2 regions of the Bacillus sp. PK3-037 genome follow, and region 2 is predicted to be linked to the other one. Evidence: a T-box and tRNA genes for the amino acid it is inferred to sense, from the RefSeq annotation. Region 2 holds a T-box; the other holds one or more tRNA genes.
The links. A T-box is a leader RNA that pairs with one kind of tRNA and senses whether it is charged. The one in region 2 lies ahead of leuS (leucine--tRNA ligase), so its partner is inferred to be a tRNA-Leu.
Positions count from the first base shown of each region.

Region 1 (16,020 bases), 2.0 Mb from region 2:
CCTCAACAGCAGCAAGCGTATCTTTAATATCCTGCTCTGTATGCGCTGTTGTAATAAACCACGCTTCATATTTAGAAGGTGCGAGATTAATGCCGCGCTCAAGCATCAGCTTGAAAAACGTAGCGAATGTTTCACCGTCACTGCGTTCTGCCTGATCGTAATTTTCTACTTTCTCATCAGAGAAGTAAACCGTCAGCGCACCCTTTAACCGATTGACTGTTATTGTGATGCCGTGGGTTTCTGCGTGTGCCAAAATGCCTTCCTCAAGCATAGCGCCAAGATGGTCAAGCTTTTCATACACGCCTTCCTCTTTCAGCACTTCCAGGCAAGCAATGCCGGATAAAATAGAAGCGGGGTTTCCGGCCATTGTTCCTGCCTGATATGCAGGGCCGAGCGGTGCGACTTGCTCCATAATTTCTTGTTTGCCGCCATAGGCTCCAATTGGAAGTCCGCCGCCAATAATTTTTCCGAGAGCAGTTAAATCCGGTTTCACCTGTAAAAGATCCTGAGCACCGCCATACATAAAGCGGAAAGCAGTAATGACTTCATCATAAATAACGAGGGCGCCCGCATTGTGTGTCAGTTCGTTTACTTGTTCTAAGAAACCTTCTTTTGGCTCAACGATACCGAAGTTGCCGACAATCGGTTCAACGAGAACCGCTGCGATTTCACTGCCCCATTTCTCTAAGGCCGCTTTGTAGCTGTCAATATCATTAAATGGAACTGTAATGACCTCGTTTGCAATGCTTTTCGGTACACCGGCTGAGTCAGGTGTGCCCAGAGTAGACGGACCGGAGCCGGCCGCTACGAGCACAAGATCTGAATGGCCGTGATAACATCCTGCGAATTTAATAATTTTGGTGCGGCCTGTGTAAGCACGAGCCACACGGATGGTCGTCATCACAGCTTCTGTCCCTGAATTGACGAATCTTACTTTATCCATAGCAGGGATGGCTTCCTTCAGCATCTTTGCAAAAGTAACCTCATGTTTTGTCGGTGTTCCATATAATACACCGTTTTCCGCGGCTTTTTTAATCGCCTCTGTAATATGCGGGTGGGCATGTCCGGTGATGATCGGCCCGTAAGCCGCCAAATAATCAATGTATTTGTTTCCGTCGACGTCCCAAAAATAAGCGCCATTTGCTTTCTCCATTGCAACAGGAGAACCCCCGCCAACTGCTTTATATGATCTTGAAGGGCTGTTTACACCGCCGACAATATGCTCTAATGCTTCACGGTGAAGTTCAACTGATTTTGTATACAAAAATAATAACCTCCTATATCTCCTTGCGTCCCCTCTATTGTAGCATGCTTCCAGACAAGAACAACGGATTCAGGCTCAAGATACAGGGTCATAGTTGTAATCTGGACAAGAATTGGATACGCTTAATACAAAAACATCCGGAGGTAAAGAAATGACTATTGAAATCGGACAAAAAGCGCCTGATATTGAGTTGAAAGGCGATCATGGGGAGATCGTAAAATTATCGGATTATGAAGGGAAGTATATCGTCCTTTACTTTTATCCAAAAGACATGACACCGGGATGCACAACTGAAGCGTGCGATTTTCGTGACAGCCACGAAAACTTCGCTGAGCTGGATGCTGTGGTTATCGGCGTCAGCCCGGACAGCGAGGAAAAACACGGGAAATTTAAAGAGAAGCATAATCTGCCGTTTTTGCTGCTTGTCGATGACGAACACAAGCTGGCGGAGGCGTTTGATGTATGGAAACTGAAGAAAAACTTCGGAAAAGAATATATGGGGATTGAACGCTCCACTTTTTTAATTGACAAAGAAGGCCGGCTCATTAAAGAATGGAGAAAGGTAAAAGTGAAAGACCATGTAGCCGAAGCGCTCCGGACGCTGAAAGATATGTCGGGAAAGTAAAATCGTCAATCAGCCTCAATAGTATATGCTGCAACTTTTACCCTAATATCAATTGACAAATTATCGTAAAAAGAGTTACACTAATTATAAACATTATAATGTAAGAATCTTTTTTAGAAGAGAGGTGCATGACGGATGGCTGCACATGAACTAAAAGAAGCCTTAGAAACGTTGAAGGAAACCGGAGTTCGCATTACTCCTCAACGTCATGCGATTCTGGAATATCTCGTTAACTCTATGGCTCATCCAACAGCGGACGATATATATAAAGCTCTGGAAGGGAAATTTCCTAACATGAGCGTAGCGACGGTATATAACAACTTGCGTGTGTTCCGGGAATCCGGCCTGGTAAAAGAGCTCACATACGGTGATGCTTCCAGCAGATTTGATTTTGTTACATCCGATCACTATCACGCCATTTGTGAAAGCTGCGGTAAAATTGTGGACTTCCACTATCCCGGCCTTGATGAAGTGGAACAGCTTGCTGCACATGTGACCGGCTTTAAAGTAAGCCACCACCGTTTAGAAATTTACGGCGTCTGCCAAGAGTGTTCAAAAAAAGAAAACCATTAAAATAAGCTGACCGCGAAACGGTCAGCTTATTTATTTCGACATTTTCTTCTTATTATAAGACTCATCAAATTCTTTTCCTTCTAAGCTTTGATCTAAAGTCAGCGGCTCTCTGCAATGCATACACATATCTACTCTGCCTAAAACCTTTGTCTCTTTTTCACAGCCCGGACAAATGACCCGAACCGCTTTGGTCGAGAGCATGCCGATCCAAAAATAAACAACCGTGCTGAGCCCGATAGATAAAAGCCCAAGTATCATAAACAAACTCGAAAGCAAAACGGATTCCTTAAAAAAGATCCCGATGTACATAATGATAAACCCAACGAAAACCAAACTTAACGCAAACGTTCTGATTTTATTAATTTTGCTGGAGTATTTCGCCATGTCCATCCCCCTCTAAATTAAATATAGCACAAACCTGATGGTATTTTCTTCATGTTTTCGTTTGAAATGGAATTTAAATATGGAGACTTGCTTTGAAATTGTTTATAATAGTTCAATGTGTTTAGAAAAAAGGAATTTCGATTTAACCATAGAATTGAATCAAATAGAGAATAAAAAAATTGAACAATTGCATTGGAGGAATAGTGATGGAAAATCTTCTCCGTCCAATTTACCAAGAAAGAGCAAGTCATCCCAATACATTGGCTGTTATTATGATTGAGAGAAGAAACAAAACGTCTTCCATAACAGATAACTTTGATGCCGCTTTGCTTGTCATTGTAAAGCAGTCTGATAAGCCTGTTTTTATAAAGCATTATGAATTTGATCACAAAACAGCCTCTTTGCATGTGATAACTGATGCTCAGGTTCAAGAATGGATTTTGCTCGGCACAAATAGAAGAATCATAGATTGGATTGTAAACGGAAGAGTCATGTTTGACCGCAATGAGTATATTGCTGAGCTTATCGACAGGCTTAATACTTTTCCGTTTGCAGAACGCAAGCTGAAGATCGGCCTTGAATACGGCAAGTTAATTAGAAGATACGTTGAAGGAAAAGCTTTCTTTGAAGCCAATCAATTTTTAGATGCCTACAATGCGGTAGTTCATGCGTTGCATCATCTAGCACGTATTGAAGTAATCGACAGAGGATTCCATCCGGAAACCACTGTGTGGAGTCAAGTGCGTCAGATGGAGCCTCAAGTGTACAAATTATATTCCGAGCTGATTGAAAGCCACGAAAGCTTGGAAAAAAGGCTTGAATTATTATTCTTAGCAAATGATTTTCTGATTCATTCTAAAGCTGAGATTGGTTCAGCACATCTTTTCGAAGTGATGAAAGAAAAGGACACATGGCAATTTAGCGAGCTTCTTCAGCATCATGGCTTAAAACATTTCACTCAAGACCTTGGCGTCATGCTTGATTACCTTACAGAAAAAGGTCTTATCAGTGTGTGCCGGATTGAAACCAAAGGACAGGATGTCTTTCATAGAGGATATTCTTTTAAAAAAGATGTTGACTCTGATTCTTGAGCATGGTATATTATTAAACGTCGCTGATGCGCTTCTAAAAAAATAAGCTCACAGCGGCGGAGAAATAAAATAAAAAACATTTGACAAAGTAAAATTGAAATGTTATATTAATAAAGTCGTTTCTTAAAGAAGTGGCGGATGATCTTTGAAAACTAAACAAGACAAAACGTACCTGTTAATTCAAGTTTTATTATAAATCGCACAGCGATGTGCGTAGTCAGTCAAACTGAGGTCTGCACGATGCAGATCACGCAGATGTTGCCACAGGATGTGGTGAACTTAATCTGCGATCCATTTATCGGAGAGTTTGATCCTGGCTCAGGACGAACGCTGGCGGCGTGCCTAATACATGCAAGTCGAGCGGACAGATGGGAGCTTGCTCCCTGATGTTAGCGGCGGACGGGTGAGTAACACGTGGGTAACCTGCCTGTAAGACTGGGATAACTCCGGGAAACCGGGGCTAATACCGGATGCTTGTTTGAACCGCATGGTTCAAACATAAAAGATGGCTTCGGCTACCACTTACAGATGGACCCGCGGCGCATTAGCTAGTTGGTGAGGTAACGGCTCACCAAGGCAACGATGCGTAGCCGACCTGAGAGGGTGATCGGCCACACTGGGACTGAGACACGGCCCAGACTCCTACGGGAGGCAGCAGTAGGGAATCTTCCGCAATGGACGAAAGTCTGACGGAGCAACGCCGCGTGAGTGATGAAGGTTTTCGGATCGTAAAGCTCTGTTGTTAGGGAAGAACAAGTACCGTTCGAATAGGGCGGTGCCTTGACGGTACCTAACCAGAAAGCCACGGCTAACTACGTGCCAGCAGCCGCGGTAATACGTAGGTGGCAAGCGTTGTCCGGAATTATTGGGCGTAAAGGGCTCGCAGGCGGTTCCTTAAGTCTGATGTGAAAGCCCCCGGCTCAACCGGGGAGGGTCATTGGAAACTGGGGAACTTGAGTGCAGAAGAGGAGAGTGGAATTCCACGTGTAGCGGTGAAATGCGTAGAGATGTGGAGGAACACCAGTGGCGAAGGCGACTCTCTGGTCTGTAACTGACGCTGAGGAGCGAAAGCGTGGGGAGCGAACAGGATTAGATACCCTGGTAGTCCACGCTGTAAACGATGAGTGCTAAGTGTTAGGGGGTTTCCGCCCCTTAGTGCTGCAGCTAACGCATTAAGCACTCCGCCTGGGGAGTACGGTCGCAAGACTGAAACTCAAAGGAATTGACGGGGGCCCGCACAAGCGGTGGAGCATGTGGTTTAATTCGAAGCAACGCGAAGAACCTTACCAGGTCTTGACATCCTCTGACAATCCTAGAGATAGGACGTCCCCTTCGGGGGCAGAGTGACAGGTGGTGCATGGTTGTCGTCAGCTCGTGTCGTGAGATGTTGGGTTAAGTCCCGCAACGAGCGCAACCCTTGATCTTAGTTGCCAGCATTCAGTTGGGCACTCTAAGGTGACTGCCGGTGACAAACCGGAGGAAGGTGGGGATGACGTCAAATCATCATGCCCCTTATGACCTGGGCTACACACGTGCTACAATGGACAGAACAAAGGGCAGCGAAACCGCGAGGTTAAGCCAATCCCACAAATCTGTTCTCAGTTCGGATCGCAGTCTGCAACTCGACTGCGTGAAGCTGGAATCGCTAGTAATCGCGGATCAGCATGCCGCGGTGAATACGTTCCCGGGCCTTGTACACACCGCCCGTCACACCACGAGAGTTTGTAACACCCGAAGTCGGTGAGGTAACCTTTATGGAGCCAGCCGCCGAAGGTGGGACAGATGATTGGGGTGAAGTCGTAACAAGGTAGCCGTATCGGAAGGTGCGGCTGGATCACCTCCTTTCTAAGGATATTTACGGAATATAAGACCTTGGGTCTTATAAACAGAACGTTCCCTGTCTTGTTTAGTTTTGAAGGATCATTCCTTCGAAACGTGTTCTTTGAAAACTAGATAACAGTAGACATCACATTCAATTAGTAACACAAGATATCACATAGTGATTCTTTTTAACGGTTAAGTTAGAAAGGGCGCACGGTGGATGCCTTGGCACTAGGAGCCGATGAAGGACGGGACGAACACCGATATGCTTCGGGGAGCTGTAAGCAAGCTTTGATCCGGAGATTTCCGAATGGGGAAACCCACCACTCGTAATGGAGTGGTATCCATATCTGAATTCATAGGATATGAGAAGGCAGACCCGGGGAACTGAAACATCTAAGTACCCGGAGGAAGAGAAAGCAAATGCGATTCCCTGAGTAGCGGCGAGCGAAACGGGATTAGCCCAAACCAAGAGGCTTGCCTCTTGGGGTTGTAGGACACTCTATACGGAGTTACAAAGGAACGAGGTAGATGAAGAGGTCTGGAAAGGCCCGCCATAGGAGGTAACAGCCCTGTAGTCAAAACTTCGTTCTCTCCAGAGTGGATCCTGAGTACGGCGGAACACGTGAAATTCCGTCGGAATCCGGGAGGACCATCTCCCAAGGCTAAATACTCCCTAGTGACCGATAGTGAACCAGTACCGTGAGGGAAAGGTGAAAAGCACCCCGGAAGGGGAGTGAAAGAGATCCTGAAACCGTGTGCCTACAAGTAGTCAGAGCCCGTTAACGGGTGATGGCGTGCCTTTTGTAGAATGAACCGGCGAGTTACGATCCCGTGCAAGGTTAAGCAGAAGATGCGGAGCCGCAGCGAAAGCGAGTCTGAATAGGGCGCATGAGTACGTGGTCGTAGACCCGAAACCAGGTGATCTACCCATGTCCAGGGTGAAGTTCAGGTAACACTGAATGGAGGCCCGAACCCACGCACGTTGAAAAGTGCGGGGATGAGGTGTGGGTAGGGGTGAAATGCCAATCGAACCTGGAGATAGCTGGTTCTCTCCGAAATAGCTTTAGGGCTAGCCTCAAGGTAAGAGTCTTGGAGGTAGAGCACTGATTGGACTAGGGGCCCCTACCGGGTTACCGAATTCAGTCAAACTCCGAATGCCAATGACTTATCCTTGGGAGTCAGACTGCGAGTGATAAGATCCGTAGTCGAAAGGGAAACAGCCCAGACCGCCAGCTAAGGTCCCAAAGTATACGTTAAGTGGAAAAGGATGTGGAGTTGCTTAGACAACCAGGATGTTGGCTTAGAAGCAGCCACCATTTAAAGAGTGCGTAATAGCTCACTGGTCGAGTGACTCTGCGCCGAAAATGTACCGGGGCTAAACGTATCACCGAAGCTGCGGACTGTTCTTCGAACAGTGGTAGGAGAGCGTTCTAAGGGCTGTGAAGCCAGACCGGAAGGACTGGTGGAGCGCTTAGAAGTGAGAATGCCGGTATGAGTAGCGAAAGAGGGGTGAGAATCCCCTCCACCGAATGCCTAAGGTTTCCTGAGGAAGGCTCGTCCGCTCAGGGTTAGTCGGGACCTAAGCCGAGGCCGAAAGGCGTAGGCGATGGACAACAGGTTGATATTCCTGTACCACCTCCTCACCATTTGAGCAATGGGGGGACGCAGGAGGATAGGGTAAGCGCGGTATTGGATATCCGCGTCCAAGCAGTTAGGCTGGGAAATAGGCAAATCCGTTTCCCATAAGGCTGAGCTGTGATGGCGAGCGAAATATAGTAGCGAAGTTCCTGATTCCACACTGCCAAGAAAAGCCTCTAGCGAGGTGAGAGGTGCCCGTACCGCAAACCGACACAGGTAGGCGAGGAGAGAATCCTAAGGTGATCGAGAGAACTCTCGTTAAGGAACTCGGCAAAATGACCCCGTAACTTCGGGAGAAGGGGTGCTCTGTTAGGGTGCAAGCCCGAGAGAGCCGCAGTGAATAGGCCCAGGCGACTGTTTAGCAAAAACACAGGTCTCTGCGAAGCCGTAAGGCGAAGTATAGGGGCTGACGCCTGCCCGGTGCTGGAAGGTTAAGAGGAGCGCTTAGCGTAAGCGAAGGTGCGAATTGAAGCCCCAGTAAACGGCGGCCGTAACTATAACGGTCCTAAGGTAGCGAAATTCCTTGTCGGGTAAGTTCCGACCCGCACGAAAGGCGCAACGATCTGGGCACTGTCTCAACGAGAGACTCGGTGAAATTATAGTACCTGTGAAGATGCAGGTTACCCGCGACAGGACGGAAAGACCCCGTGGAGCTTTACTGCAGCCTGATATTGAATGTTGGTACAGCTTGTACAGGATAGGTAGGAGCCTTGGAAACCGGAGCGCCAGCTTCGGTGGAGGCATCGGTGGGATACTACCCTGGCTGTATTGACCTTCTAACCCGCCGCCCTTATCGGGCGGGGAGACAGTGTCAGGTGGGCAGTTTGACTGGGGCGGTCGCCTCCTAAAAGGTAACGGAGGCGCCCAAAGGTTCCCTCAGAATGGTTGGAAATCATTCGCAGAGTGTAAAGGCACAAGGGAGCTTGACTGCGAGACCTACAAGTCGAGCAGGGACGAAAGTCGGGCTTAGTGATCCGGTGGTTCCGCATGGAAGGGCCATCGCTCAACGGATAAAAGCTACCCCGGGGATAACAGGCTTATCTCCCCCAAGAGTCCACATCGACGGGGAGGTTTGGCACCTCGATGTCGGCTCATCGCATCCTGGGGCTGTAGTCGGTCCCAAGGGTTGGGCTGTTCGCCCATTAAAGCGGTACGCGAGCTGGGTTCAGAACGTCGTGAGACAGTTCGGTCCCTATCCGTCGCGGGCGCAGGAAATTTGAGAGGAGCTGTCCTTAGTACGAGAGGACCGGGATGGACGCACCGCTGGTGTACCAGTTGTTCTGCCAAGGGCATCGCTGGGTAGCTATGTGCGGACGGGATAAGTGCTGAAAGCATCTAAGCATGAAGCCCCCCTCAAGATGAGATTTCCCATTCCGTAAGGAAGTAAGATCCCTGAAAGATGATCAGGTTGATAGGTCTGAGGTGGAAGTGTGGCGACACATGGAGCTGACAGATACTAATCGATCGAGGACTTAACCTAATGTCTAATGATGTCACACCTGTTATCTAGTTTTGAGAGAATATCTCAAAAAACTCTTGACTTTTCAAGATATACATAGTATAATGTTAAATGTCACTGAAATTGTCTGGTGATGATGGCGAAGAGGTCACACCCGTTCCCATGCCGAACACGGAAGTTAAGCTCTTCAGCGCCGATGGTAGTCGGGGGTTTCCCCCTGTGAGAGTAGGACATCGCCAGGCAGACTTCATTCCGCAGTAGCTCAGTGGTAGAGCTATCGGCTGTTAACCGATCGGTCGTAGGTTCGAATCCTACCTGCGGAGCCATTATTGGAGAGCTGTCCGAGTGGTCGAAGGAGCACGATTGGAAATCGTGTAGGCGGTCAACTCCGTCTCAAGGGTTCGAATCCCTTGCTCTCCGCCACTGATATTTATACATAATCACAATTGAAAGTCTGGGCCCGTTGGTCAAGCGGTTAAGACACCGCCCTTTCACGGCGGTAACACGGGTTCGAATCCCGTACGGGTCATTATATGATGGAGGATTAGCTCAGCTGGGAGAGCATCTGCCTTACAAGCAGAGGGTCGGCGGTTCGAGCCCGTCATCCTCCACCATTATCATCGCGGGGTGGAGCAGTTCGGTAGCTCGTCGGGCTCATAACCCGAAGGTCGCAGGTTCAAATCCTGCCCCCGCAACCAAAAAAATATATCCTTTTAAATAGGAGCACCCGAAGGGTGCAACCAAATTAAAATGGTCCGGTAGTTCAGTTGGTTAGAATGCCTGCCTGTCACGCAGGAGGTCGCGGGTTCGAGTCCCGTCCGGACCGCCATTTAAATAATAAGGCTCGGTAGCTCAGTTGGTAGAGCAACGGACTGAAAATCCGTGTGTCGGCGGTTCGATTCCGTCCCGAGCCACCACCTATGCCGGTGTAGCTCAATTGGTAGAGCAACTGACTTGTAATCAGTAGGTTGGGGGTTCAAGTCCTCTTGCCGGCACTGTTTTTCAAAACTTAATGTGGAGGGGTAGCGAAGTGGCTAAACGCGGCGGACTGTAAATCCGCTCCCTCAGGGTTCGGCAGTTCGAATCTGCCCCCCTCCACCATTTATAGGGGCATAGTTTAACGGTAGAACAGAGGTCTCCAAAACCTCCGGTGTGGGTTCGATTCCTACTGCCCCTGCCAAATTTATGACATCTTGAGATTATGGCGGTTGTGGCGAAGTGGTTAACGCACCAGATTGTGGCTCTGGCACTCGTGGGTTCGATTCCCATCAATCGCCCCATATTATCATTGGGCTATAGCCAAGCGGTAAGGCAACGGACTTTGACTCCGTCATGCGTTGGTTCGAATCCAGCTAGCCCAGTCTCACTTTTTTATATCAATTGAATATAATGTATTAAGTCCCTTAAGATGCGGAAGTAGTTCAGTGGTAGAACACCACCTTGCCAAGGTGGGGGTCGCGGGTTCGAATCCCGTCTTCCGCTCCAATTACGGCGGCATAGCCAAGTGGTAAGGCAGAGGTCTGCAAAACCTTTATCCCCGGTTCGAATCCGGGTGTCGCCTTTCTTTTGCCGGGGTGGTGGAATTGGCAGACACACAGGACTTAAAATCCTGCGGTAGGTGACTACCGTGCCGGTTCAAGTCCGGCCCTCGGCACCAATTTTACTTAATTGATAAGTTAAATTGGTGTTTGTGCTTGAAAATATAATGAAGCTAATCATATCAATGATCTACATAAGTAGATCATTTTTTATTGTATGAAAGTGTCAATGTAAGCATTGGGCTGTATTTCATGAAAAGTCGCTTTAACCCCTCTTATTATTATATTTCCAAAAAACTTTTTAAAATACATTGACACTTTATCATATCCATGATATATTTATATTCGTCGGTTAGATACGACGTAAAACTTGCCGGTGTGGCGGAATTGGCAGACGCGCACGACTCAAAATCGTGTTCCTTCTGGAGTGTCGGTTCGACCCCGACCACCGGTATATAATCTAAATACTATTATCGAAAAAGACAGGGAGTAATTCCCTGTCTTTTTTTGTTATAGTTAAAAGATCTATTATAAGTATAAAAGAATCAGTATTGAAAATTTTAATTTACATAAATGTGTTTGCATCGATGGATAAAATAATGGAAGTGAAGAAATGGATGAGATGAAGGATATTCGTTCAAATAAAGATAGGTTACGACTTACCATTAAGTGAATTCCTAATACTCTCTTCCTATCCCATCGTACTACCACCTAGGCCCATGGTAAAATAAAGGAATAATAGAGGAGGTTTGTACCTTGGTTTCTGTGGAGTTACAAGATTATTTGCAATACTATATTGTATTAAAAAATGAGAGTTTACATGTTAGTGATGCATCGGAAGAGAACGGCATTATTCATATACCGGTAATTAAGCGAACGGCGAGAACAAGAAGGACTGTTGCAAGGCTAATGGTTGGGATTAATACGGACTTACAGGGAATAGATAAAATTCCAACAAAACTAACCAACAGTTTTAAAAGTCCGAATACGAAAAAGCAGGTTGATCTTTCTGCTGAAACCTATGAATGGATTCGTTTTGGGTGGTTAATTCGTGAAATTCGTTTAGAAAAAGATGAGAGAACAGTAAAAACAGAACGATATCGAATGGGCTTTATACTTTATCAACTGAGCTTAAAGGCAGAAGCAGAAGCAGAAAAGGAGAGTAGAAACTGGATACTTGATTGGAATAAGCAGTGGGAAGTTGCCAAGCGTAGCGATGTGCCAAGTTTTGAACAAGACCAGCGCGCAGATGTTGTTTCCCTATTAGCAAAGCACTTAGATGAAATTGCAAGTGAGACAGATAGGGTTTTAGCTGGAGAGGCAAAATTAATTAAGAGTATTCATCCTTCTTGGCGTTTAAGGAAACAAGTATTATTCCTACATTTTTTGATTGCTTTATACCAACTGGCATGTACGGAAAAACATTTTGATTGGAAGCAAATAGGTGCTACCTACTATCGGATAATAGGTGGATCAAAGCAGTTTGATGCTTATAAAAAGGAATTTATTGAAGAAACAGAAAACCTCCTTCATCGCCCAATTCAATTGTTAGGTCTGGCAAGTATGGGGACAATTACACCATTGTTTTTTACTGGGCCAATGCAAGGGGACTACGTGGATTATCGTTATGGTACTGTCCATGCAACGACAGATCTAGCTGTTTTTTCGGAGACGTTTAATACGAAAGCAGACGTGTTGTGGCTGGTTGAAAATAGAGGTGTGTTAACACGTATGGCCTACGAGGAAGAATTTTTAAGAGGTACGAAAAGCTTTGTACTAGGGGTGGATGGACAAGTTAGGTCTGCACATAGACTACTAATTTCGCAAGTAGTAACGTGTGTCAGTCAAGTTATTATTTGGACCGACGTTGATGAAGCAGGTTATCTGATTGCCGAGCAATTATATAAGTTAACACAAGATGAACATGTCCTAACAAAGTGGATAGTACCACCATTAACCGTGGTGACTGAATGGGAAACTTTTGCAAACAAATATCAACAATCCATACAAATGAGGAAAGAAGAGCAGGAACAAGAAATTGGAGGAGTAGAGCTGTGGAAAAAGTGGATCAATCATTAATTTCGATCTTTGATGTTACAGATGATAAACCTGAGCTACTACAATCGATGCGTGATATTGCACAACTTTCGGGTGTATTAACGGAATTAAGTGATAAGGAGTATTTTCAGTCACCAATCCACGTACTTCGTTTCCTCCGAGTGTTAAATATTATTAATCAAGAAGCACTCGGTATCGCAGAACCAATTGAAAGCGAGGAAACATTATTTTATCGCTATCGCAATGTATATGGCTATGATGAAGCAATTACGCAAGGTTACATGAAACATCTTGTGTTCGTTTTGGGAAAATTCAATTGGGTAGCAAAAACAGCAAAACGAATTAAAATGCGTGATGTAGGAAAACGAATGATGGATGTACTGATTCGTTTAGCTAATGATTCTCTTGCGTATTATCTTAATGATGATGTGGCGAGGTCTCTCTTTCAAGCAAAAAGAGATGCAGAACTAAGTGAAGCATATGATGATAAAGGAATTTCTGGTGGGAATAAGCTTGCTAGTATGATTAAAAACGTGGAAGAAGCTGTATTGCTTCTCCATGAGAGGGAGCTTGAGTATTTAGCAGATCGAAATGCATTAACACAAGTAGAAGTGATTCATCATCTGATGACAGAGCTAGAAGGTAAGATGGCAGAACGAATGGAGAAATTTGAAACAATAGATCAAGAGCTTGTGTTTTCCGATATAAAACAACGAGGTACGGCTGCGATTAGTGATGGGACCAAAATTAGCCTTGGAACAATTAATAAAATTCTAAAGTTCGCCCACCTACAAGAAACGGATTTTAACCATATAATCCGGCCAGAAGAGTTTCGCACGTTCATTGTAAAATCGTTTGATCCGCCCCTTGGTTCTGAAATACCGAATGCACATCAAATACTAAGCTTCATGGAACAAGGACAATACGAGGACGAAAAAATAGATGGTCTATGGGCGCCAGTGAAATTTGCCAGCCCGCTATCACCGAGGGCCATTGATGAGGGAATTAACTATATCGAAAACTATGAACCTATTACAGAAGAGATAGAGGAAACAGTGGAAGAAGAATTTCCAGGCACAGAAGAAATAATGGAAGATCAGTTGGATGAAATAATGGGTGATTCGAAATGGCAAATGACGAAACAAATGATACACACAGAGCGGATTGAAGCATATCTGGAGGAAGTAGAAGAAGCGGGCCTTGACGAACTAATTATTCGGTCTGGATCATCCAAATGGAGTGACGTACTCAACGGATTAATTGGTGTTTCAGCACTAGTGGCTAATAAAAAAGCTGACATTGATGAACATGCGAAAAAGAAACTGTCTGATAACAAAGATCAGCGTGACTGGAGGTGGAGTGAGGATGAACAAGGAACATATGGAATTAGAAAACGAGGAAGAAATCACGAACGTTAATCCGTTAGCAACCCTACAATCGATAAAAGGATTTTTAACTACAGAGGAAGAGCTTGCATTTATGCAAATTCTGTTCTCATCGTCTGCTACAATTCGAAGTGGGAATTTTGGACTTTCACGTAAGGAAGTAGAAAAACTAATTGGAATTACAGATGATGATCAAGCATTTTTTTCTTTTCTCAAGCGAGTAAACCAAGCTGTTAGTCGTTATATGAAAGTGATTTATGATGAGCGGAGAAATCAAGTGGTAGCCCTCATGCGCGTGCCCGCAAAACAAGCAAAAACACTATTAAATAAAGAAAGTCTAGCTATTCTCATGTTTATTTTTTATCACCAAGAAGTACTACAGAATGAATATACACTCTTTTCCCAATTGATTAATAGTTTTGGTCACGAATCATTGCAGGTAACACGAAAAATTCAAGCTAACTTGGATCCGCTGAAAAAGATTGGGGCAATTGAAGTATATGATACGAACTCAGAGGAAGAAGCCTATCAACTTACATCTATCGGTGCTAATTTGTTTTCGAATTCCTTTTTACGAAGATACACCGAGTTTAGTCAATCGAATCAGTTGCACATGGATGATGTCTTACGGTTCTTTAAGCGCTACAACATGAATGGGGGCACAAGTAATGATTCCATGGAGGCTTAAATTTTCAGGAATACGGGATTATACGCCGACAGTTATGGATTTCTCTGATAAAGATCACCATATTTTAATATCTGGACCAAATGGTGCTGGCAAATCAACGGTTACGTTTTGTATGGGCGGCGTTCTTTATTCAAGTAAAGTTGATCTTGAAGGGTTAAAGTCAAACAATCTTCCAACAGACCAAACGTGGCGAGCAAAGATTGAATTGCTGTTTAAAAATGATGGGCAAATCAAGGTTGATGCGCCACAGTTTGTGCAGTTTCGATTAGACATTGAACAGAAACCGGGTGATCCGGTAAAAAGAGAATTTTATATTCAAGAGGGGGAAGTCATTGACAAATGGGAACGAGAAACGAAATATTCTTCTGGAGATCGGAACTTTAACTTTACTGAATATAAAAACCAGATTCTCTATAAGTATGCTGTTGATCCGGATGAATTTTATTTGATTTGGTATCAAAAAGAGGTAAACCAATTTGCAGTGATGCATCCAGAAGAACGCTTCCGTATTTTCAGTGAAATGAATGGTATTGATAGAATCCAGAAAAACTGGGAAGAAAGCAAAGAACTTGTAAAAGAAACGGAGCAGACCTTGCAGGAAGCGGAGAGTAAACAAGGTCTTAACAAACTCCAGTTAACGCAAAAGAAAACGGAATTAGACAGGTATTATAATCGAAATGAGCGGTTAGAAGACGGATTCAAGCAGTATCTTTCAGCTCTTAAATGGTTGGAAAAACATCATCTTAATCAAATGAATACTTTAAAAGGTCAAATAGAGACACTAAAAGCAGATAAAGAAGAGAAAAGTACAGACAAGCAGCAAGATTTAATTTTACAAGCAGACCAGAGAGAAGAGCATGAAAAGTTGCAGTCAGCAATCACTCAAATGGAGTCCCGTGAAATCGAGCTAATCGATGAGCTAAATCATTTGCAGGAAGAGATAACCAGTCATAAAGATAAAGTGGAGGCTATCTCAAACGAAATCGAGGAAATTACGAAGAGAGTAGAACGAATGGGCATGAGTGAGGAGGAGGTAAATGAAGCTTTGCTTAATGCGGAGGAAAAGTATGTTTCTATTAATGCTTCAATGGAAGAAAAGCAACAGTTGTTGAAAAGCAATAAACAAAAATTAGATGACATAACCCCGCAAATTGCTGAACTAAAAGTGAAGATTGACCAAGACAGTGCTAGGGAACAAGAAGTGCGTCAACTCATTGATACATATAAAAGTAGTCAAGCTGTGCAAGAAGAGATGGAGTTTAATGAGCAACGACTAGAAAATGCAAAAAATGAAAAAGGGAAACTTATAATTAAAAAAGACAATTTAGAAAAAGAACTAGAAAATCTTAGAATGAATCGTGTTTACAGTTCTCGTCAGGAAGTGTCTATCCAATACTTCAAAAAGCGAAATATAGAAGTCTATCCTTTGCGTGAGCTTGTTGAACTAGATGAAACAGCTAAGCCGAATGATGAAGATGTGTTTGATACGATAA
Region 1 is NZ_CP096408.1:3,182,241-3,198,260, reverse strand. It holds gene M1D69_RS16530 (glutamate-1-semialdehyde 2,1-aminomutase) at 1-1,264, opposite strand, end outside; gene bcp (thioredoxin-dependent thiol peroxidase) at 1,416-1,889, shown strand; gene perR (peroxide-responsive transcriptional repressor PerR) at 2,025-2,462, shown strand; gene M1D69_RS16515 (YgzB family protein) at 2,493-2,846, opposite strand; gene M1D69_RS16510 (nucleotidyltransferase-like protein) at 3,053-3,937, shown strand; rRNA gene M1D69_RS16505 (16S ribosomal RNA) at 4,233-5,782, shown strand; rRNA gene M1D69_RS16500 (23S ribosomal RNA) at 5,952-8,879, shown strand; rRNA gene rrf (5S ribosomal RNA) at 8,985-9,100, shown strand; tRNA gene M1D69_RS16490 (tRNA-Asn) at 9,110-9,184, shown strand; tRNA gene M1D69_RS16485 (tRNA-Ser) at 9,190-9,281, shown strand; tRNA gene M1D69_RS16480 (tRNA-Glu) at 9,316-9,387, shown strand; tRNA gene M1D69_RS16475 (tRNA-Val) at 9,397-9,472, shown strand; tRNA gene M1D69_RS16470 (tRNA-Met) at 9,480-9,556, shown strand; tRNA gene M1D69_RS16465 (tRNA-Asp) at 9,611-9,687, shown strand; tRNA gene M1D69_RS16460 (tRNA-Phe) at 9,700-9,775, shown strand; tRNA gene M1D69_RS16455 (tRNA-Thr) at 9,781-9,853, shown strand; tRNA gene M1D69_RS16450 (tRNA-Tyr) at 9,875-9,959, shown strand; tRNA gene M1D69_RS16445 (tRNA-Trp) at 9,965-10,038, shown strand; tRNA gene M1D69_RS16440 (tRNA-His) at 10,063-10,138, shown strand; tRNA gene M1D69_RS16435 (tRNA-Gln) at 10,148-10,219, shown strand; tRNA gene M1D69_RS16430 (tRNA-Gly) at 10,269-10,343, shown strand; tRNA gene M1D69_RS16425 (tRNA-Cys) at 10,349-10,419, shown strand; tRNA gene M1D69_RS16420 (tRNA-Leu) at 10,427-10,515, shown strand; tRNA gene M1D69_RS16415 (tRNA-Leu) at 10,769-10,850, shown strand; gene M1D69_RS16410 (hypothetical protein) at 11,162-12,475, shown strand; gene M1D69_RS16405 (hypothetical protein) at 12,451-13,872, shown strand; gene M1D69_RS16400 (hypothetical protein) at 13,820-14,527, shown strand; gene M1D69_RS16395 (AAA family ATPase) at 14,508-16,020, shown strand, end outside.
Region 1: it encodes a tRNA-Leu, which carries the amino acid that the T-box ahead of leuS (leucine--tRNA ligase) is inferred to sense. The anticodon was not compared.

Region 2 (16,020 bases):
CTCAAGACTGGATGGAGGACTCAAACATTTTCATCAGTGATCAATTCAAAAAAGATTTTTCGGAATTCTTAGATTTTAAAGGCGGAAACGTTGAAAATAAAATTGGCGTTTTTGCTGATAAATTTGAGAATGTGGAACAGCTGACAAATGATCTGACAGATGACGGATACTATGTCACATCAGTGACTACCGAACTTGAGGGAGCCAACACCTTCTTCATGGTCTTCAAAATCGGCTTGATCTTTGTCGGATGTATCGCGGTTATCATTTCAGCCATTGGGATATTTAACACGATGACGATGGCGGTGACAGAAAGAACGCAGGAGATCGGCATTATGAAAGCGATCGGGGCGAGTCCGTCTATCATTCGCCGAATGTTCTTGATGGAAAGCGCGTATATCGGAATTTTAGGCTGTGTGGTTGGCATAATCATTTCTTACGGCGTGAGCTACCTTGTCAACCTTGCCGTTCCGATGATTCTCGCGGCGACAAGCGGAGGCGAAGCGGGCGATCTGAATTATACGTTTTCTTATATTCCCCTCAGCCTTGTCATCATTGCGGTTGTGATTTGCGGCGGTGTCGCTGTGATCTCGGGTATGAACCCGGCCCGAAAAGCAACAAAAACCAACGTGCTGACAGCATTAAGAAGAGAGTTGTAATCAGAAAAAGCCGGCTGAACCAGCCGGCTTTTCTGTATAGCGCATCAACAAGATTTGCTATACACTTGACATAAAAAAGGAAAAAGTGCGGTGAGTCCATTGTTTAAACTTTTGCTGATAGAAGATGATAAATCGCTGTTTCATGAAATCAAGGAGCGTTTAACGGGATGGTCCTATGATGTATACGGCATACAGGATTTCAGCCAAGTAATGCAGGAATTTGCGTCAATCAAACCCGATTGCGTCATTATTGATGTTCAGCTCCCTAAATTTGACGGGTTTCATTGGTGCCGGCTGATCCGTTCCCGGTCAAATGTTCCGATTCTCTTTTTATCCTCTCGTGACCACCCTGCTGATATGGTCATGTCGATGCAGCTGGGAGCGGATGACTTTATTCAAAAGCCGTTTCATTTTGATGTGCTGATTGCGAAAATTCAAGCGATTTTCCGGCGCGTGCATCATTATAATACGGAGCCGAGCACGATCAAAACCTGGTGCGGGGCTGCTGTAGACGCGGAGCAGAATCTCGTCAGCAATGACGAAGGCTCTGTTGAACTGACTAAAAATGAAATGTTTATTTTAAAACACTTAATTGAACAAAAAAACAAGATTGTCAGCCGTGAGGAGTTAATCAGAAGCTTGTGGAATGATGAGCGTTTTGTCAGCGATAATACACTGACCGTCAATGTCAATCGCCTGCGGAAAAAACTGGACGAACTGCAGCTTGGAACATATATCGAGACGAAAGTCGGCCAAGGCTACATGGCGAAGGAAAAGGATCATTTCTATGATTAAAGCATTCCTCATCGAAAGACGAAGCTGGATTGCCGCATTTTTGCTGCAGCAAATTCTGATTTTGCTGATTGCCTTTGTCGATCCGTCTATTCCATTAAAAAATGTTCTTTATATTGTTTATTTGTGTGTCCTGATCTTTGTTGTGTTTGTTATCATCCGTTTTCGGAAAGAAACCGCATTCTATAAAAGCCTCGAAGAATGGGAAAATAATCTCGATGTCACAGCCATAAGTGAACCGGAGACGCCGTTTGAAGTGATGATTGAAAAAAGCATCACCGGACAAACGGAACAATTGAAGCAATCTGCATTGCGGAATCGCTTGGCATTAGAAAATGAAAAAGATGAACTGATGGCGTGGATACATGAGGTCAAAACGCCATTAACAGCGCTGCATTTAATCATCGAGCGGATGGAAGACCCATCATTAAAATCCCAGCTATCGTATGAGTGGCTGCGCATCCATCTGCTTCTTGATCAGCAGCTTCATCAAAAGCGCATGTCCTTTATCGAAAATGATCTGTCTTTAGAGATGATCAAGCTTAAGCCCTTGATTATCAAAGAGATCAGAGACTTGCAATCGTGGTGTATACAGAAAGGAATCGGTTTTGACATTCAGCTGGAGGCAGAGGAAGTCTTAAGCGATGCGAAATGGCTGGCCTTTATCATCAGGCAGCTGCTGACCAACGCCGTAAAATACAGTGAAGCCGCTGATATTGTGATCAACAGCTATGAAAAAGACGAACGGAAGGTTCTTGAGGTGAAAGATTTTGGACGGGGCATTGACAGGAAAGATGTCTCACGAATTTTTGATAAAGGGTTTACATCTACAACCGATCATCATAATCAGTCTTCTACAGGCATGGGGCTGTATCTGGCGAAGAGAGCCGCAGGAACGTTGCTGATCGATATCGATGTGCATTCAGAGCTTGGGGATGGAACAACCTTTACTTTAACCTTTCCGAAACGAAATCAATTCGAACGTGTCATTAGCGTGTGACGAAAATGTCACATGCTTTTCTTTTTTGTTCGCCTAATCGAAGGAAAAGCCCGGCAATCCTTTTTATAATAACAGTATCCAATATAAAGGAGACTACGGAAATGATGATTTTAGAAGCGAATAAAATTCGAAAAAGCTATGGTAACAAGCTAAATAAACAGGAAGTGCTGAAAGGCATCGATATTCACATTGAAAAGGGCGAATTCGTCAGTATTATGGGTGCTTCGGGTTCGGGCAAAACGACTTTGCTTAACGTTCTGTCCTCGATTGATAAGGTCAGTCACGGAACGATCAATATTAACGGAAACGAAATGACGTCCTTGAAGGAAAAGCAGCTGGCTGAATTTAGAAAACAGCACTTAGGCTTTATCTTTCAGGATTACAATTTATTAGACACATTAACAGTGAAAGAAAATATCCTTCTGCCGTTATCGATCACGAAAATATCAAAAAAGGAAGCAAACCGCAAGTTTGAGGAAGTGGCGAAGGAATTGGGAATTTATGAATTGCGGGATAAGTATCCGAATGAAATTTCCGGCGGCCAGAAGCAAAGAACATCCGCCGGGAGAGCGTTTATTCATGACCCGAGCATTATTTTCGCTGATGAACCGACCGGCGCGCTTGATTCGAAATCGGCCTCTGATCTATTAAACAAGCTGAGCCAGCTCAATCAAAAACGAAGCGCCACAATTATTATGGTTACCCATGATCCCGTTGCAGCGAGCTACTGCGGCAGAGTCATTTTTATTAAGGATGGCCTGATGTATACGCAGCTGAATAAAGGGGGCCAAGACAGGCAGACGTTTTTCCAGGATATCATGAAAACACAAGGCGTGTTAGGCGGGGTGCAGCATGAACATTAATCAGCTTATTCTGCGAAATCTGAAAAAGAATATCAGGAATTATTATCTCTATGTGTTTGCTTTAATCTTTAGTGTGGCGCTTTATTTCGCATTTGTCACACTCCAATATGACCCGGCCATTAATGAAGTAAAAGCTTCCATAAAAGGCGCCGCGGCAATTAAAACCGCTTCAATTTTGCTTGTGGCTGTTGTATCAATCTTTATTTTGTACGCCAATACCATTTTTATTAAAAGGCGGAGTAAAGAGATCGGGCTGTTTCAATTAATCGGAATGACAAAGCACAAAATCTTTCGTATCTTAAGTGCGGAAAATATCATGCTGTATTTCGGCTCGTTAGCCATCGGGGTTTTTGCCGGATTTTCAATCTCAAAGCTTGTGCTCATGATCTTGTTCAAAATCGTCGATGTCAAAGCTGATGCGAAACTGCACTTATCTGAGCAAGCCTTGGTTCAAACAATCATTGTGTTCTGCGGCATTTACCTTTTGATTATGATCATGAATTATACGTTTATCAAAAAACAAAGCATTTTATCTTTGTTTAAAGTAACGTCTTCCACTGAGGATAAAGTGAAGAGAATCTCTTTTTTCCAGATGCTGATCGGGGCGCTGGGCATCGTGTTGATTTTAACGGGATACTACGTCTCTTCCGAACTGTTTAGCGGAAAATTCAAGACCATAAATGAACTGTTTTTCGCAATGAGTTTTATCTTAGGGTCCGTCATTATCGGGACGTTTCTCTTTTATAAAGGATCGGTTACGTTTATCTCGAACATCATTCGGAAAAGCAAGGGCGGGTACTTGAATATCTCAGAGGTTCTGTCACTGTCATCGATTATGTTCAGGATGAAATCGAACGCTTTGCTGCTGACAATTATCACAACCGTTTCAGCGCTCGCCATCGGGCTGTTATCCCTTGCTTATATTTCGTATTACTCGGCAGAAAAGACTGCTGAACAAAATGTAGCGGCGGATTTTTCATTCATGAATGAGAAAGATGCCAAACAGTTTGAAAGCAGTTTGAGTGAAAATGACATCTCGTACGTCAAAAAAGAAATGCCTGTCCTGCAATCGTCTTTTGATCTCACAAATATCATGGATGGAACCCAGAAAGAGATGCAGGGCGATCCCGGTAACACACAGCTCGCTGTTGTTAGCGATAAAGATGTAAAAGGAGTCGATGTGGCGGCTGGGGAGGCGGTTTTCTCAGGATACACCGACTTGCTGCAAAAAATAATGGTTTTAAAAGACTCCGGCAGCATTAAAGTCAAAAGCAAGAATGAGACACAATCATTACACTATAAAGGATTAAGAGAAGAGTTTCTTGTATCCTACACGTTTACAAGCGGGGGAATGCCCGCGGTCATAGTGGATGACAACCTGTTTAAACAGCTGAATAAAGATAAAGACCCTCGCATTCAGCTGGCGCAATCTGAATTTATCGGCATTAATATGAAACATGGGGATCAGCTTGAAAAAGCAAATGAGCTTTTTCAAAAGGTGAACAAGAAAGATCTGCATTTATCAAGGCTGGATACAAGTATTGCGCAAAAATCTCTTTTTGGTATGGTCATGTTCATCGTTGGTTTCTTAGGATTAACATTTCTCATCACCTCGGGATGTATCCTTTACTTTAAACAAATGGGTGAAAGTGAAGAAGAAAAACCGAATTATACCATCCTAAGAAAACTCGGTTTTACACAGGGCGACCTGCTGAAGGGGATACGCATCAAACAAATGTATAACTTCGGCATTCCATTGGTGATCGGCCTCTTTCACAGTTACTTTGCCGTTCAATCCGGCTGGTTCTTATTCGGATCAGAGGTATGGTCGCCGATGATTATGGTGATGGTGTTATATACTGCACTCTATTCTATTTTCGGTATTCTGTCGGTTCTTTACTATAAAAAGGTGATTAAGTCGGCATTGTAAATCAGTAAAAGCTCCAGAGAAACTGGAGCTTTTTGTTTATCGTTTCGGCGCCCGATACCCGGCTGCCTCAGCCTCTTTAACTGAACAAAACATTTCAGCAGGGTCTGTCGTCCGGTCATAGTATGTACTGCCCGGCGTATGATAAATGCCGTTTTTGCTGCCTTTGATAAGACAGCCTTCTGCTGTATCAGCTGAGCTGGTTTCGTTGCTTTTATTTGTGCTGGTTGAAGAATGTTCGCTGCTTTCTTTTGTGCTGGCTGTTCGGTTTTGTGCCTCTTTTAATTGCTTTTCAAGTTTTGTTTTATCTTGTTGAAGGGTTTCATTTTCAGCCTTTGCTGTTTTGGTATCATCTTTGAGCTGTTTTTGTTTTTCTTGAAGTTCTTTATTTTCTGCTTTTAATGATTTCTGAGTCTTTTTTAGTTCACTATTTTCTTTCTCCAGCTGCTTGAGCTTGTCTTGATCTTTTGTGTCGTCTTTCAGTTTCTTTGCTTCAGAGCTGATGGCTTCATACTCTTTCTCAAGTGCTTCATGCTCTTGTTTAAGACTTTTATATTCAGTGTTTAGTGCTGAATATTTTTTATCGGCATTTGCTGCGGCAGCGTCAGGTTCTGACAAAGCTGCTCCGGTGAAGAGCAGAATGAGACCTCCGATAAAAAGCGGCCAAAAGAGTTTTTTAGAGAATCGTTTTTCTTTTTTCAGCACATATCTGACGAGATGGTACACTCCATAGCCAAGCGAAAAGAGAAATAGAAAAAAACCGAGGAACGCGAATGCCATTTCCATGAAATTTACCCCTTTTCTATTTATTTTACAATTTTTGAGCAATATTTGTTAGATTTTTTCACACTCATCTGTTGAAAAATATGAGATAGACAGATAGAATGAATGTGCTATGATAACTGGATTCGTACGGAGCCTGTTGAGGTTTCCGTTTTTTCATGAGCTTTTATAGATAAGAAAGGGGGATCAGTATGCCGCGCGCATTGAAAATTTTAGTGATAGGGATGTTTATTAATGTGACAGGGGCATCCTTTTTATGGCCGCTTAACACGATCTATATTCATAATCATTTAGGAAAGTCGTTAACGGTCGCGGGGATTGTCCTTATGCTGAATTCCGGCGCCAGTGTGGCAGGGAATTTATGCGGCGGGTTTTTGTTTGATAAAATCGGCGGGTTCAAATCCATCATGCTCGGAATCGCGATTACGTTAGCAAGTCTGGTGGGTCTCGTCTTTTTTCATGATTGGCCGTTTTATATTGTGCTCCTTACGATTGTCGGGTTTGGTTCGGGTGTTGTTTTTCCGGCCAGTTACGCAATGGCTGGATCAGTGTGGCCTGAAGGGGGAAGAAGGGCATTTAATGCGATTTATGTCGCGCAAAACGCGGGTGTCGCCGTCGGTTCTGCGCTTGGCGGCGTGGTGGCGTCTTTCTCGTTTTCATATGTATTTTTGGCGAATGCCGCGCTGTATGTGGTCTTTTTCTTTATCGTATATTTCGGATTTCGAAACATTCAGACGAAGGATGTGTCTCAAACGTCTGTGCTTGATTATGACGCTGTAAGCAGCAAAGCGAAATTTACGGCTCTGGTCATATTGAGCAGCGGGTATGTGCTCGGATGGCTGGCATATTCTCAATGGTCTACCACCATTGCATCGTACACGCAAAGCATCGGAATGTCACTTTCGTTATATAGTGTGCTGTGGACAATTAACGGAATTTTAATTGTGGTTGGACAGCCGCTTGTCAGCTTTTTTGTGAAAAAATGGGCTGAGTCGCTGAAAGCGCAAATGATCATTGGTTTTGTCATTTTTATTGTGTCTTACAGCATGCTGCTGACTGCGAAGCAATTTCCAATGTTTCTGGCTGCCATGGTGATCTTGACCATCGGGGAAATGCTTGTTTGGCCTGCCGTGCCGACGATTGCCAACCAGCTTGCACCTAAAGGGAAAGAAGGGTTTTATCAAGGGTTTGTGAACAGCGCTGCGACAGGTGGCAGAATGATAGGGCCTTTGTTCGGAGGAGTGCTCGTCGATCATTCCGGCATTCACGCTCTTGTTTTATCACTTTTGATTTTGCTTATGATCAGCATAGCGACGACGATTTTATACGACAAACGGTTAAAATCAGCTGATAAAGCGAATAAGCAAGCTTCAGTTTCTTCATAAGAAAGATCCCGCCGGATGAGCGGGATCTTTTTACATAATCGGAAGCACGTTCACGGCATCCTTTACATTAGAATATGTTTTCAGCGATGAAAAATTGGCATCCAGTTTATTCATCTTCATGGCCAATTCGGGCTTAATGCCGGTAATGATTAATTCGGTTCCGGTCAATTTCAGCAAATGGCTCAGCTTGAAAATCTGGTCGGCGGTTTGTTCATTTACTTGGGCCAATCCTGATAAATCAATGATCAAATAATCATCTTTGGATGTTGATAAGATATTCGTCAATGTGCTGACGATGGAATTAAATCGCTCCTCTGTCAGGTTGCCGACTAGCGGAAGAGCCGAAATGCCGTTGCGAATCGGCACAATAGGAGTTGAAAGTGCAGTAATTTCTGTGAGGGAATCCTCGAGAAGCTTTTCATACTCTTTTTGCTTGGTGATGTCTTTTTGAATTCCGACAAAATAGGTTTTGTCTTCTATTTCCAGCGGATCAATATTTAACTCATTCCAGAACATCGTTCCGTCTTTTGTGTAGTTTTGAATCTGAACTGTAACCGGTTCTTTATTTTGTAAACCGGCTCTGATGTTGTCCACTTCACCAGCGTCTGTATCTTTCCCCTGTAAGAAGCGGCAGTTCTTTCCTAAAATTTCCTCGGCCTCATAGCCGGTCATTTGAACAAAGCCTTGGTTTACGTAGACAATCGGATTATCTTCAAGTGAAGGATCTGTAATCACTACACCGACTCGCGCGTGATCAAGCGCTTTTTTGATGATGTCCAGCTGTCCTTTTATTCCGAATGATTGAAAACTAGCCATATAATTCCCCCTTAGGCCGCCAGCTTGCTATGCGAAAGCCTGATATTCCCCTTTTTTTAATGAATTCTACAGTAACCGTAGCACAACACATGTTCTGATTCAAGCAAGCGCAGTTTGTTGTTTGTCATTAGGGCTTGTCCTCGTATACACTAAAAATAAGAACAGAGTTTGAACATATGAACGGAAAGGTTTCTACATGCTAAATAGGTGACTAGGTCAATGTCACTGGGTGAAAAATGAATCCAATGCATCAAGCTTACCGATCATGTGTTCACATATAATGGAAGAAACAAGCTTTTTTCAGATTTGCCAGTATGTAGATATCGAAAATCATCGGAATCGTTTAAGGGGGCTGGATGGCCTGAAGTCGCTTTACGAAATAAGGGCTTTAGGAAGGTGATGATGAAGATGCTGCATCAGGTACTTATTGCTTGTGTAATTGGAGGAATCATGGGGATTCTCGGTCATGTGAAAAAGAGAGGCAGGCTGGAGAAGCCCAGAATGACGAAGCGGTTTATCTACCTTGGATTTTTGGAAGATTGGTTTATCGGCATGACAGCTTCCATTTTACTTGTATTATCCGCTGACCCCGATTCAGGAATTCAACTTGTCATCTTATCCATTATCTCAGGCTACGGCGGTGAAGCTGTTCTCAGAAGCTTTGATTTTGTAAGAGAAATGAACAGCGGCGGCGAACCGGCCGAGTCGAAACGTCAAACCAAAACTCCACCAGAATAATTGTCCTCAATCTTCGCCCGTTCAGGGTACATTCCCATTGTATACAAACCTGCTTGCACTTATGAACAGAATTCTATAAAATACAGTTAAGATTACGGTTGCGATAAGAACAATGAAGAGGAGCAGTAAGAAGCAGATATTGTTTCAGAGAGTTGACGGCTGGTGAAAGTCAATCAAGTTTGTTTCCGAACTCACCTCAGAGTTGCAGCGGTGAAAAGCCGCTGACGCATAACTGCGTTAAAAGTATCAAGTGAGTGCGGCGTCTGCCGCGCTAACGAGGGTGGTACCGCGGGAAAACGAAAGTCTCTCGTCCCTTTTAGGGATGAGGGAGTTTTTTTTAGTTTGGGAATATTCTGAATATAATTATCCCTTTCCCGTCAATACTTGAACCATAAAACGCCGTATTCAATCAGAAGGAGGTTTTTACTTTGAGTTTTCAGCACAAAGAGATAGAAAAGAAATGGCAAAATTATTGGCTGGAAAACAAAACATTTGCCACTCTTGATCATAATGAGAAACAAAAATTTTACGCGCTCGACATGTTTCCTTATCCGTCTGGAGCGGGTCTGCACGTCGGACACCCTGAAGGCTATACAGCGACGGATATCCTCTCCCGCATGAAGCGCATGCAGGGGTATGACGTTCTTCATCCGATGGGCTGGGACGCTTTCGGTCTGCCGGCTGAGCAATACGCTCTCGACACCGGGAATGACCCGGCAGTGTTTACGAAGCAGAATATTGATAATTTCCGCCGCCAAATTCAGGCGCTCGGTTTTTCATATGATTGGGATCGTGAAATCAACACGACAGATCCTGAATACTATAAATGGACACAATGGATTTTCTTAAAGCTTTATGAAAAGGGCCTTGCTTATGTTGATGAGGTGCCGGTAAACTGGTGCCCTGCACTCGGTACGGTTCTTGCCAACGAAGAAGTCATCGACGGAAAGAGTGAACGCGGCGGCCATCCGGTCGAAAGACGCCCGATGAAGCAGTGGATGCTGAAAATCACAGCTTATGCGGACAGGCTTCTTGATGACTTGGAAGAGCTTGATTGGCCGGAGAGCATTAAAGACATGCAGCGCAACTGGATCGGCCGTTCTGAAGGTGCGCACGTTCATTTTGGCATAGACGGACATGATGAATCATTTACGGTGTTTACAACAAGACCTGATACATTGTTTGGCGCTACATACACTGTACTTGCTCCGGAGCATGCATTGGTGGAAAACATCACAACGGCTGAGCAAAAAGAAGCTGTTGAAGCATATATCAAAGAAATTCAATCAAAAAGTGATCTTGAGCGTACGGATCTCGCGAAAACAAAGACAGGCGTATTCACGGGAGCTTATGCGATCAATCCTGTAAACGATGAAAAACTGCCGATCTGGATCGCGGATTATGTTCTTGCTTCATACGGAACAGGTGCAGTCATGGCTGTTCCCGGTCATGATGAGCGTGATTTTGAATTCGCCAACACATTCGGCCTTCCAGTCAAGGAAGTCGTGAAAGGCGGAAATGTTGAGGAAGAAGCGTATACAGGCGACGGAGAGCACGTAAACTCTGACTTCCTGAACGGACTTAATAAACAGGAAGCGATTGAAAAAATGATCGCTTGGCTGGAAGAAACGAAAAACGGCGAAAAGAAAGTCACTTACCGTCTGCGCGACTGGCTCTTCAGCCGCCAGCGTTACTGGGGCGAGCCGATTCCGATCATTCATTGGGAGGACGGAACGTCAACAGCTGTGCCGGAGGAAGAACTGCCGCTGATTCTGCCGAAAACAAACGAAATCAAACCGAGCGGCACCGGCGAATCACCGCTTGCGAACATTAAAGAGTGGGTTGAAGTCACAGACCCTGAAACAGGGAAAAAAGGAAGAAGAGAAACGAATACAATGCCGCAATGGGCGGGAAGCTGCTGGTATTTCTTGCGCTACATTGATCCGCACAATCCGGATCAGCTGGCATCACCTGAGAAAATGGAAAAATGGCTTCCGGTTGATATGTATATCGGCGGCGCGGAGCATGCTGTGCTTCACCTTCTGTATGCCCGTTTCTGGCACAAGTTCCTTTATGATATCGGTGTCGTGCCGACGAAAGAACCGTTCCAAAAGCTGTATAACCAAGGAATGATTCTCGGTGAAAACAACGAGAAAATGAGTAAGTCAAAAGGGAACGTTGTCAACCCTGATGAAATCGTTGCATCTCACGGCGCTGATACGCTGAGATTGTACGAAATGTTCATGGGACCGCTTGATGCTTCAATTGCCTGGTCTGAATCAGGCTTAGACGGCGCGCGCCGCTTCCTTGACCGCGTATGGCGCTTGTTTGTTGAAGACAGCGGTGAGCTTAATGGCAAAATCGTTGAAGGCGCCGGTGAAACATTGGAGCGCGTCTATCATGAAACAGTCATGAAAGTGACAGACCACTATGAGGGCCTGCGTTTTAACACAGGTATTTCTCAGCTGATGGTCTTTATCAACGAAGCCTATAAAGCGTCAGAGCTGCCGAAGGAATATATGGAAGGCTTTGTGAAGCTTCTTTCTCCTATCGCGCCTCACCTCGCGGAAGAGCTGTGGGAGAAATTGGGCCATAGCGGTACGATTGCATATGAGGCTTGGCCTGTATATGATGAAGCAAAACTTGTTGACGACGAAGTTGAAATCGTTGTTCAGCTGAACGGAAAAGTGAAAGCGAAACTACAGGTTCCTGCAGATGCGACGAAGGAACAGCTGGAACAGCTTGCTCAAGCAGATGAAAAGGTCAAAGAGCAGCTTGAAGGCAAAACCATTCGTAAAATCATCGCGGTGCCTGGCAAGCTTGTCAATATTGTGGCAAACTAATCCTGGAAAAATCCCCTTTGTCAAAAAGGGGATTTTTTTCATCAGTCTCTGAATAGCAATCGTCCGGCTGACTTTGATATACTGAACATGATTATTGGTGAATAGGAGTGTTTTCTTTGGAAATAAAAGAAATCAGCACAGCCGCTTTGAAAGAAAAAATCGAGGCGGATGAAGAATTGTATTTGATTGATGTCAGAGAAGATGAAGAGGTTGCGGAAGGCATGATCCCGCAAGCGGTTCATATTCGCATGGGGGATATTCCTGAAAAAATGGACACCCTCGATAAAGACAAAGAGTACACTTTTATCTGCCGATCAGGGATGCGCAGCATGAATGTCTGCAGGTATTTGGATGAGCAAGGTTTTAAAACAGTCAACGTAGAAGGCGGCATGATGGCCTGGGATGGCGAAACGAAACCGAAAAACTAGGGGAGAGATCACCCCTAGTTTTTTTATTTGTATGCTGGAAGCCAATCGCCGTGCGCTTCAAATAAATCATCACACATAGAAATAATGTCATTGATGGACAGCTCCGCGCTTGTATGCGGGTCAAGCATGGCTGCCTGGTAAACAGCTTCTTTTTTTCGTGTAACAGCAGCTTCAATGGTCATCAGCTGTGTGTTGATATTCGTTCTGTTTAATGCTGCGAGCTGCTCAGGCAGTTCTCCGGCAAAGCACGGGGTTATTTTTTTTCTGTCGGCGACGCATGTCACTTCGACTACCGCTTTGGAAGGAAGGTTTGTGATGAGTCCTGTATTTAAGACGTTTCCTCCGAAGGTGAACGGCTGATTCGTTTCCATTGCTTCTATTATTCTTGAGCCATATTCCTTTGAGCGTTTATGGGCGAGGTTTTTATTGTTAACAATGTCATCCCTCATTTTCTCCCAATCTTCTATCTGTTTCACGCATCTTCTTGGATATTCGTCCAGCGGGATCTGCAGCTCGTTGATCAATTCAGGATAATTCCGCTTAATAAAATAAGGATGGTATTCTGCGTTGTGCTCAGAAGATTCCGTGACGTAATAACCGAACTTATCCATCAATTCAAATCGCACCATGTCATGATGCTTTGTTTTTTGCTTTTCTCTCGCTCTCTTTTTGATTTCGGGATATAAATCAGCGCCGTCCTTTTTCACTTCCAACAGCCATGCCATATGATTGATGCCTGCGATGCGTTCTTCAATCCCGTCATGCTCCATACCGAGAGATCTCAATAAATCTCTTGTGCACACTTGGACGCTGTGGCACAGCCCGATCGTTTTCACATCCGTATAGCGAAGCATAGCGCCAGTCAGGGAGGCCATTGGGTTTGTATAGTTTAAAAACCAGGCGTCGGGACACATTTCCTCAATATCTCTTGCGATATCAAATAACACGGGGATTGTCCTGAGTGATCTGAATATCCCGCCGATGCCCACCGTGTCGGCAATCGTCTGACGCAATCCGTATCGTTTAGGAATCTCAAAATCGATGACTGTGCTTGGTTTATAGCCTCCAACCTGAATGGCATTAATCACATAGCCCGCTTGCTGCAAAGCCAGTTTTCTGTCGTCATAGCTGTTGATAACCACGCTCGGATTATAGCGGTCTCTCAAATTTTCGAGCATAAGCTGAGATTCCTGCAAACGTTTTGGGTCAATGTCGTAAAGCGCAAATTCAAATCCATTTAACGCCTCCGTTAACAAGCAGTCTCCTAAAACATTTTTTGCGAAAATTGTGCTCCCTGCACCGATAAATGTGATTTTTTTCATGTCGGTTCCTCCTTGAATTCATTATCCTTTTACCGCGCCTGATGACAGCCCGGCAATAAAGTATTTTTGCAGCGCCAGGAACAGAATGACCATCGGCAGCATTGCCATGATGGCAGCCGCGGCGACCAAATGCAGATTGTTGGCATTTTCTCCGAAAAATCCGGCCATTGCGACAGTAAGTGTCTGCACCTTCTGATCCTGTAAAAAGAAAATCGCAAATTGATAGTCATTCCATATAAAGACACAGGAAATAATACAGATGGTGGCAGTGATCGGCTTCAGCAAAGGAAATACGATCGTAAAAAAGATTTTCAGCATTCCCGCTCCATCCATTCTTGCCGCTTCTTCAAGCTCTTTTGGAATGGTTGAACGGATAAAGCCGGAATACAAAAACACGGTTAATGGCATATACGCCGCTGTATTGATCAAAATGGCGACTGCGTGTGTATTGACCATGCCGGCGTCCACGACCATTCTGTACAAAGGCACCATGGACGTTAACGGAGGGATGATCATAATTGAAATCAGCAGCGCGAAAACGGCTTTATTCAGCTTGGTTTCCCGCCGGGCAAGAGGGTAGGCGGCCAGTGAGCCGAATATGATTAACAACAATGCCGAAACGCCTGTGATGATGATTGTGTTGATAAACGAGTTGCCAAGTGAAGCGCGCTCCCATGCCTCAGAAAAATTTTGAAAGGAAATATCAGCCGGAAACAGCCATTTGGAACTGTAATCTCCTTTTGCTTTCAATGAAGTGGTCAGCAGAATGTAAAAAGGAATGAAATGCGCACAGGCTACAATGGCAGCGAGAAGTGTAATAAAACGCAGTTTGTTTGAGCGGGCGGCTCTCATGACATTTCCGTCTCCTTTCTTTTAAAGTACGCAAGCGCGCAAAAGCTGATGATCAAAATGACAAATGCCATAAATATGCCTTGTGTCGCAGCATAGCCGGCATCCTGCCGTTTAAAATACAGGTCATACATAAACGTTGACATCGATTGTGACGCGTTTCCGGGTCCGCCTGCAGTGAGCGCAATTATTACGTCAAACAGCTTTAAGCCCCCAATAATGTTAATGACCATATTGATCGTGATCGAGGGCATTAACAGCGGCAGGGTGATGCCGAAAAACTGCTGGCCCCGTGTCGCGCCATCCATTTCAGCTGCTTCATAGTAATCTTTCGGAATGCTTTGCAGGCCTGCCAAATAGACAATCATGGCGATGCCGACATATTGGTACGTGTTAATCATGACGATGATCCATGGGTTCGAAGACGGACTGGCGAGCGCGTTGATCGGGGTGATGCCGAAAACGCCAAGCAGGTCATTAAGCGCGCCTCCGTCATAAGAAAAGAAAAAGTACCAAATGTAGCCCATAATGAGCGGACTGATCATCACCGGCAAATACACAACGGTTCTTGTTATCGCTTTCATTTTTATGCTTTGATTTAGCAGCAGGGCGTACAGAAGCCCAATGACGTTTTGAAAAAAGGTGCTGCCGAGTCCGTATAGCAGCGTGTTTTTTAAGATATGCCATGTGTCGGGATCAGCAAACAGCCTTTCATACTGAGCGAAACCGACCCACTGATAAACTTGAGAAAATCCGTTCCAGTTTGTGAAAGTGATAAAAGCGCCTTTTACAAACGGATAAATCATGAAGATCAAAACGGAGAGCAGAGCCGGAATATACATCCACCAAAGTGAGGATTGTTTTTTCGGCTTGACCTGTTTTACATGAACATCTCTTGCGATCTCACTCATTGTTTTCAGCTCCCTGTGTTCCAGATTGCTCCCGGAGTCGTTTATATTCTCTTCCCAGCTTTTTAGAAATCTCGTTGGGTGTCAAAATGTCTGCCGCAAGCTCCTGGCCGACCGTTCCCATCACATCCCACATCCCGTTCGGCAGGTACAATCGGTCGAAATAGGGCTCGACTTTCATATTCTGATAATGCTGATAGTCTTTGGCATAGAAAATATCGGCTTTTACATTGGTCAGCCCTGAAGGAAGCGATGTGGCTTCAGCCATTTCTTTCGCATGGGCGGGACGAGCCATAAAGGCGATAAATTGCTTTGCTTCCTTTAAATGAGGGGAGTCTTTCCATGCTGCCAGGGTATAGCGTTCGCCTCCAATCCATATCGGGTCATCACCGGAGTGAATAGCTGGTGTCGGAATAATCCCAACCTTTACATTCGGGTTAATTTGGGCGACGTCTTGGCCGAGGGTGCCGCCTTGCATGGTAAAAGCAATTTTGTTTTGAGCCATTAACTCAATGAGCTGTGATTTTTTTGCTGTTACGGCATCGATATTGATGAGCTTTTCTTTCTGCATTTGTTTGAGGGTATCTGAAAGATAAGTAAATTTGCTCCAATTGAAGGTACCGTCAATGAGCTGTTTCTTTTCATTATGGGCAGGGTCTGTGATGAGAAGAGGTGTTGCGAATTGGTCATAATATTGGGCGAAAGAG
Region 2 is NZ_CP096408.1:1,166,615-1,182,634, forward strand. It holds gene ytrF (ABC transporter permease YtrF) at 1-659, shown strand, start outside; gene M1D69_RS06050 (winged helix-turn-helix domain-containing protein) at 759-1,454, shown strand; gene M1D69_RS06055 (ATP-binding protein) at 1,447-2,451, shown strand; gene bceA (bacitracin ABC transporter ATP-binding protein BceA) at 2,553-3,314, shown strand; gene M1D69_RS06065 (FtsX-like permease family protein) at 3,304-5,244, shown strand; gene M1D69_RS06070 (LMBR1 domain-containing protein) at 5,281-6,027, opposite strand; gene M1D69_RS06075 (MDR family MFS transporter) at 6,216-7,409, shown strand; gene M1D69_RS06080 (blue-light photoreceptor) at 7,440-8,225, opposite strand; gene M1D69_RS06085 (DUF4257 domain-containing protein) at 8,628-8,963, shown strand; T-box leader at 9,067-9,281, shown strand; gene leuS (leucine--tRNA ligase) at 9,392-11,806, shown strand; gene M1D69_RS06095 (rhodanese-like domain-containing protein) at 11,923-12,234, shown strand; gene melA (alpha-galactosidase MelA) at 12,258-13,556, opposite strand; gene M1D69_RS06105 (carbohydrate ABC transporter permease) at 13,578-14,408, opposite strand; gene M1D69_RS06110 (carbohydrate ABC transporter permease) at 14,405-15,316, opposite strand; gene M1D69_RS06115 (ABC transporter substrate-binding protein) at 15,309-16,020, opposite strand, start outside.